DNA from 3 places in the Janthinobacterium sp. PAMC25594 genome. Region 1 is predicted to be linked to each of the others. Evidence: predicted binding sites of a transcription regulator. Region 1 holds the regulator's gene; each other region holds the start of a gene.
The links. The regulator sigma-54, encoded in region 1, starts transcription at its own class of promoters, with help from an activator protein. The targets are predictions, from matches to a motif close to TGGCANGNAANCTGCTTT.

Region 1 (2,321 bases):
TCTTCCGAGTTGTCTGGCAGATGCTTGATCGCCTCTTTACCGTGCCCTTGCACTTTGGTTTTGTACTTCATCACTTGCCTGTCCAGCTTGTCGATCAGGGTATCGATTGCGGCATACAGGTCATGCGCCAGGCTTTCCACATAGACGGTTTTGCCACTCAGACGCAGGTTGACTTCGGCCTTTTGACGTTTTTCTTTCTCTTTGAGGTTATCCACGGTCAGAATCACGGCGATATCGATAACTTGATCGAAATGACGTTTCACGCGCTCCAGCTTCGTTTGTACGTATTCACGGATGGCTGGTGTCACTTCGAGATGATGTCCGCTGATGGTGAGATTCATACACACTCCTAAAGATGATCGGGTTCGTGCGGTCCATCCTATCCGGCCCGCAGAGGAACCGAAAAAAACTTACAAACACTTACGCAGGCTCACTGGCGGAATTTTCAACGCTTCCCGGTATTTGGCAACAGTACGTCGCGCAATCACCATGCCTTGTTCCCCCAGCATGTCCGCAATCTTACTGTCGGATAAAGGATTTTTAGGGTCTTCTGCTCCTGTCAGTTGCACGATCAATGCCCGTATCGCCGTCGATGACGCTTCGCCCCCCGCTTCGGTGGCGACGTGGCTACCAAAGAAATATTTCAACTCGAACATGCCGTGCGGGGTCAGCATGTACTTTTGAGTTGTTACCCGCGAGATAGTACTCTCGTGTAAACCCAGTGTATCAGCTATTTCACGGAGCACAAGGGGGCGCATGGCAACGGCCCCATGCGAGAAAAAGTTCTTTTGTCTTTCTACTATCGCCTGCGCCACGCGCAGGATCGTGTCGAAGCGCTGGCGCATATTCTTGATCAGCCACTTGGCTTCCTGCAACTGTGCACCCATGGCGCCCTCGCCCTTGCCCTGCTTGAGCAGGTTGGCGTACATGGCGTTGACGCGCAGGCGCGGCATGACGTCATTGTTCAGGGTGACTTGCCAGCCATTGCGCGCGCGCTTGACGACGACGTCGGGCACCACGTAATCGGACACGTCCGAGGCAAACACGGCGCCCGGATGCGGATTACACTGGCGAATCACCGTCTGCGCTTCACGCAAGTCTTCCTCGTCGCAATCGAGGGCTTTTTTCAGCTTGTTGAAATCGCGCTGGGCAAACCAGGCCAGGTGCTTTTCCACGATGACGAGGGCCATGCGCCGCGTCACCATGGCGACGTGCGGCAAGCGCTTGATTTGCAACGCCAGGCATTCGGATGCATTGCGCGCGCCCACGCCCGGCGGATCGAAACTTTGCAGCAGGGACAAGGCCGTGCGCATCTCGTCGGCGTCGATTTCCAGCTCTTCCGGCAGGCGCGCCAGGATGTCGTCGAGTGACTCTTCCAGGTAGCCATTGTCGTCGAGCGCGTCGATGATCAGCTCGACCAGCGCGCGGTCACGCAATTCGAGCACCGTCACGCGCATCTGCTCCATCAGGTGTTCGCGCAGGGTGCAGTGATGGGCCTCCAGTTGCGGACGCGAATCTTCGTCGTCGGGCGCCTTGCCCCGGCTCGCCTCGCTCCAGTCGCTGTCGCCGCCGTCCGCGGCGGCCGGGCTGTCACCCGCCTCGCCGTCAAAGGTTTCCGCTTCGGCTGGCGCTGCGGGCGCCTCCTGGCCTGGCGGCTGGGGCGGCGCTTCGGCCGGCGCGGCCGTGGAACTCAGGGCCCCGTCGGACAGCAGGCGCAGCGAACGGTCGAGCGGATCGTCGAGGCGCTCGAGCAAGGGATTGTCCGTCAGCAGTTGCTCGAGTTCCTGGTGCAATTCCAGGGTAGACAATTGCAGCAGGCGTATCGATTGCTGCAACTGCGGCGTCAGTGCCAGGTGCTGCGAGGTGCGCAGCTGCAATGATTGTTTCATTGGCTCACATGCGGAAGTGTTCGCCCAGATAGACCCGGCGTACCGACTCGTTCGCGATGATGTCGTCGGGGCGTCCCGACGCCAGCACCGAGCCCTGGTTGATGATGTAGGCACGGTCGCAAATACCCAGCGTCTCGCGCACATTATGATCGGTGATCAGCACGCCGATATTGCGCTCCTTCAAGAAGCGCACGATGCGCTGGATCTCGATCACGGCGATGGGATCGACGCCGGCGAACGGCTCGTCGAGCAGCACGAAACGCGGGTCGGTGGCCAGCGCGCGGGCGATTTCCACGCGGCGGCGCTCGCCGCCCGACAGGGACAGCGCCTGGTTCTCGCGCAACTTTTCAATTTGCAAGTCGGCCAGCAATTTATCCAGGCGCTCTTCGATCTCGGCCTTCTTCAGGGGACGGCCTTCGACGGTCTGGATTT
Region 2 (2,321 bases), 2.7 Mb from region 1:
ATCGACGGCGGCCGTTACGTGCACGCGCGCATCAGCATGCGCGCCAAGCCGGCCGGCATCAAGAAGCTCGTGGCGCTGGTCGCGGCCGGAGGCGACGTCAGCAGCCAGGGCACCAAGGTGGAAGACCTGGGGCGTCCCGTGCTCGACAGCAAGAAACGCCTGGAAATGCTCAAGCAGTACCAGGCGCAGTTGCAGGATCTGGAAAAACGCTCGGGCGCGAACGTCGATGCCTTGATCAAGGTGACCAAGGAACTGGCCACCGTGCAAGTGGAACTGGAGCAGGCGACGGCGGCCAATGCGCTGTTGATGCAGCGCATCGACACGGACTTGCTGAACGTGGCCATCAGCGCCGAAGGCAGGCAGTCGTTCTGGCGCCCCGTCAAGCGGGCGCTGGGCAATTTCACGGAAAACCTGTCGGAAGGCGTGGCCAACGCCATCACGGCCATGGCGTATATCCTGCCATGGCTGCTCGCGTTCGTGCTGCTGTTTCCGCTGGGACGCAAGGGCTGGCGCCGTTTGCGCGGCATCAAACACTAGGCGCGCACCGCAAATGTGAACAGGGCCTGCGCGCTGCAGGCCCTGGAACGGCGTCACACGCTTGCCGTAGCTTGATTAGACGCTGCGGTTTGCCGTGATGGCAGACACGACGTCGGCCGTTTTTTTCGGACGCTTCTTGATATTGCTGCCCGTATTGCCCTCATCGTCCATCTTGACCTGGTTCGTGCTGGTGGCGCTCGCCGGCGCAGCAGGTGCGGCGCACGCGCTCAACAGCAACAGGGCGCACACGCCCGCGATCATATTTTTCATGATTTAACTATCTAAGTGAGTTAAAAGTAAAAGAAAAGTAGCAAGCTACACGCTGATTTCATGTTTACTTATGCCGCCAAGCAATGCGACAGAAGAGGCTCCCATCTTAGTGGGCTTATCAAGAAAGCTCAATTAATTTTTAAATAATTCCTTCCCGTTATCGCTGCATCGCTTCTCTTCTGCATGGGCGCAGCCCCGCACTCCCCAGGAAGTGGCGCCGGCGCACCAAAACGGTGGGCGCCGCAGCGCCCTTACCGTCCTTGTTCCCGCGACGCCGCTACGTGGCGCGGCTGGCATGCATTCTGCTTTAACAACATCGTATGCCCAGTCCGTCCCCCATGAATACATCACAGGAGTCCCCATGTCACGACGCATCATCCTGAAAGCGGCCGCCGCCGGCGCACTGGCCCTGGCCATGTCCACCACCATGCAGGCGGCCCTGGCCGCCGATACCATCAAGGTGGGCATTTTGCACTCCTTGTCGGGCACCATGGCCATCTCCGAAACGTCGCTCAAGGATGTGGCGCTGATGACGATCGCCGAGATCAATGCCAAGGGTGGCGTGCTGGGCAAGAAGCTGGAAGCCGTCGTAGTCGACCCCGCGTCGAACTGGCCGCTGTTCGCGGAAAAAGCGAGACAACTGGTGGCGCAGGATAAAGTCGCCGTGGTATTTGGCTGCTGGACGTCGGTGTCGCGCAAGTCGGTGTTGCCCGTGTTCAAGGAACTCAACAGCCTGCTGTTTTACCCGGTGCAGTACGAAGGCGAGGAGCTGGAAAAGAATGTGTTTTATACGGGCGCCGCACCGAACCAGCAGGTGATCCCGGCGGTGGAATACCTGATGAGCACAGATGGCGGCGGCGCCAAGCGCTTCGTGCTGCTGGGCACGGACTATGTGTATCCGCGCACCACCAACAAGATCTTGCGCGCCTTCCTGAAAAGTAAAGGCGTCAAGGATAGCGATATCAGCGAGGTCTACACGCCGTTCGGCCATGCCGACTATCAAACCATCGTCGCCAACATCAAAAAGTTTTCCACGGGCGGCAAGACGGCCGTCATTTCCACCATCAATGGCGATTCGAACGTGCCGTTCTACAAGGAGCTGGGCAATGCGGGCTTGAAAGCCACGGACGTGCCCGTCGTCGCGTTTTCCGTGGGCGAGGAAGAGCTGCGCGGCATCGATACCAAGCCGCTGCTGGGGCACCTGGCGGCGTGGAATTATTTCGAGTCCGTCAAGAACCCCGTCAACACGGCCTTCATCAAGCAGTGGAAGGCGTATGCGGTGGCGCAAAAGTTGCCGAACGCGGGTTCCGTCGTGACGAACGACCCCATGGAAGCGACCTATGTGGGCATCCACATGTGGGCGCAAGCCGTGGAAAAGGCGAAATCGACGGACACGGACAAGGTGATCGCCGCCATGGCGGGCCAGAGCGTCAAGGCGCCATCGGGCTTCACCCTGACCATGGATGCGACGAATCACCACCTGCACAAGCCCGTGATGATCGGCGAGATCAAGG
Region 3 (2,321 bases), 2.9 Mb from region 1:
GTCTTTTTCAGGCAGGGTGCAGCCCAGCACGGACACGCCCGTGCGCATCACGTCCATCGGGTGGGCGGCGGCCGGCAGCGCTTCCAGGGCCGACTTGACAGCCGACGGCAAGCCGCGCAGCGATTTCAGCTTGGCTTTGTAGCCTTTCAATTCGGCGGCGGTGGGCAGCTTGCCGTGCACCAGCAGATAGGCGATTTCCTCGAATTCGCAGCTGTCGGCCACGTCCAGGATGTCATAGCCGCGGTAGTGCAAATCGTTGCCGGTCTTGCCGACCGAGCACAGCGCCGTATTGCCGGCGGTAACGCCGGACAGGGCGACGGATTTTTTAGGCTTGAAAGTAGCGACTTGCGGTGCGGTCATTGTGTTCTCCAGATTGAATAGTCTCGGGTGCGTCAATGCGGGACCGGCATGCGGTCCCTGCTTCTTTACTTATTTCTTTTGCGCGGCGAACAGCGCGTCGAGCTTTTGCTCGAAGTCGTGATAGTTGATCGATTCATACAGCTCCATGCGCGTCTGCATGGTGTCGACGACATTCTTTTGCGTGCCGTCGCGGCGCAGCGCGCGGTAGACGTTGTCGGCCGCCTTGTTCATGGCGCGGAAGGCCGACAGCGGATACAAGGCCAGGCCCACGTGCGCGCTGCGCAGTTCGTCCAGCGTGAACAGCGGCGTGGAACCGAATTCCGTGATGTTGGCCAGGATAGGCACGTTGACGGCCTTGGCGAACGTGGCATACATGTCCAGGTCCGTGATGGCTTCCGGGAAGATCATGTCGGCGCCCGCCTCGACGCAGGCGACGGCGCGTTCCAGTGCCGCTTCCAGGCCATCGACGGCCAGCGCATCGGTGCGCGCCATGATGACAAAGTTGGGGTCCGTGCGCGCATCGACGGCCGCCTTGATGCGGTCGACCATCTCTTCCTTGCTGACGATTTCCTTGCCCGGACGGTGGCCACAGCGCTTGGCGCCCACCTGGTCTTCGATATGCAAGCCGGCCGCGCCGAACTTGATCATCGATTTCACGGTGCGCGCCACGTTGAAGGCGGACGAACCGAAGCCCGTGTCGGCATCGACCAGCAGCGGCAGGTCGCACACGTCGGTGATGCGGCGGATGTCGGTCAGCACGTCGTCCAGGCTGGAAATGCCCAGGTCGGGCAAGCCCAGCGAGCCGGCCGCGACACCGCCGCCGGACAAATAGATGGCTTTATAACCGGCACGCTTGGCCAGCAAGGCGTGGTTGGCGTTGATGGCGCCGACGACTTGCAACGGGGATTCTTCCTGGACGGCCTTGCGGAATGCGGCACCTGCGGAGTATTGAGTCATGTGTTCACCTTATGGGTTTCGGATGGTCCCGAATGTTTCACGGAGTGGCTATGAGCATCAGTATTGCAAATGCCGTGCCAGCACCGCTCACCGGCCCGGAAAATGCGTCACGCACAGTGAAAATCAGGGGAAACGGCCACGCAACGGCGCTGCACGCGCTGTCACGCACGGGAACAGCGATGTCATAATGCATGACAATGATGTTTCAAATATGTTTCAATCATTCCATTTGAAACATTGAAACATGAAACAGACCAGACTGCCACCGGGCGCGCACATAAAAAAACAGCCGGCGGGTGCCGGCTGCAGGTTTGCTGAAAATGCAGGAGCTAAGCCAGCCGCACCAGCGGATTGGCGATGATGTTGTCGATCTGGCGCACGGCTTCTTCGCAGGCGGCGGCAATGGCGCCATCCTCGTCGTCGCGCACGAACTGCATGGTCGAGCCTTCGAATACTTCCAGGCCTTCCGCGGTGGCGCGTTCGATGTCGCAGCTGGCCGACCATTTGCCATCGGTGGTGGGCACGGCCAGGGGAACGATTTCCCAGCCTTTATAGTGAATTTTAGAACTGTTTTCCATGGGTGCCTCCTTGGTGACTGACTCAATAGTGGAAATCGTAGCATGAAGCGGGACCGCTAGCGACGTGTTTCACGCGCCAGCGCGCGGTCAGGCTGACTTTCGGGCTAAACGATTTACGCTGGCTCAAGGACGCAGCAGATTATCCACTTCCGTCCTGGCCACTTCTATCCCGGCCGTGCAAGCCGTTTCAGGTGCCGCATAGCCACCCAGGGTGCGGCTGCGCGTGATCGCTTGCGCGGCGCTCTCGCCCTCGCGCTGCAGGCGGTAGGTAAAATCCCATAAATCGTCGTTGTCCTTTTGCGGGGTCACGGAAATCGTAAAACCGCGGTATTGCTCGCTGCGTGCAGGTATATCGTTCATGAATTCCTCCTTGGAAGAATGAGGTTACCATGCTGCAAGCGCCAGGGTGCGCACGACTGTGACGGG

Region 2: the regulator sigma-54 is predicted to act here: its motif matches at 1,099-1,116, upstream of urtA (urea ABC transporter substrate-binding protein).
Region 3: the regulator sigma-54 is predicted to act here: its motif matches at 1,380-1,397, upstream of prpB (methylisocitrate lyase).

What each region holds. Positions count from the first base shown of each region.
Region 1 is NZ_CP080377.1:3,445,634-3,447,954, forward strand. It holds gene hpf (ribosome hibernation-promoting factor, HPF/YfiA family) at 1-341, opposite strand, end outside; gene KY494_RS15475 (RNA polymerase factor sigma-54) at 411-1,889, opposite strand; gene lptB (LPS export ABC transporter ATP-binding protein) at 1,894-2,321, opposite strand, start outside.
Region 2 is NZ_CP080377.1:6,154,796-6,157,116, forward strand. It holds gene KY494_RS27605 (DUF4349 domain-containing protein) at 1-537, shown strand, start outside; gene KY494_RS27610 (hypothetical protein) at 613-807, opposite strand; gene urtA (urea ABC transporter substrate-binding protein) at 1,169-2,321, shown strand, end outside.
Region 3 is NZ_CP080377.1:6,357,627-6,359,947, reverse strand. It holds gene prpC (2-methylcitrate synthase) at 1-360, opposite strand, end outside; gene prpB (methylisocitrate lyase) at 430-1,317, opposite strand; gene KY494_RS28555 (hypothetical protein) at 1,647-1,895, opposite strand; gene KY494_RS28550 (hypothetical protein) at 2,019-2,255, opposite strand.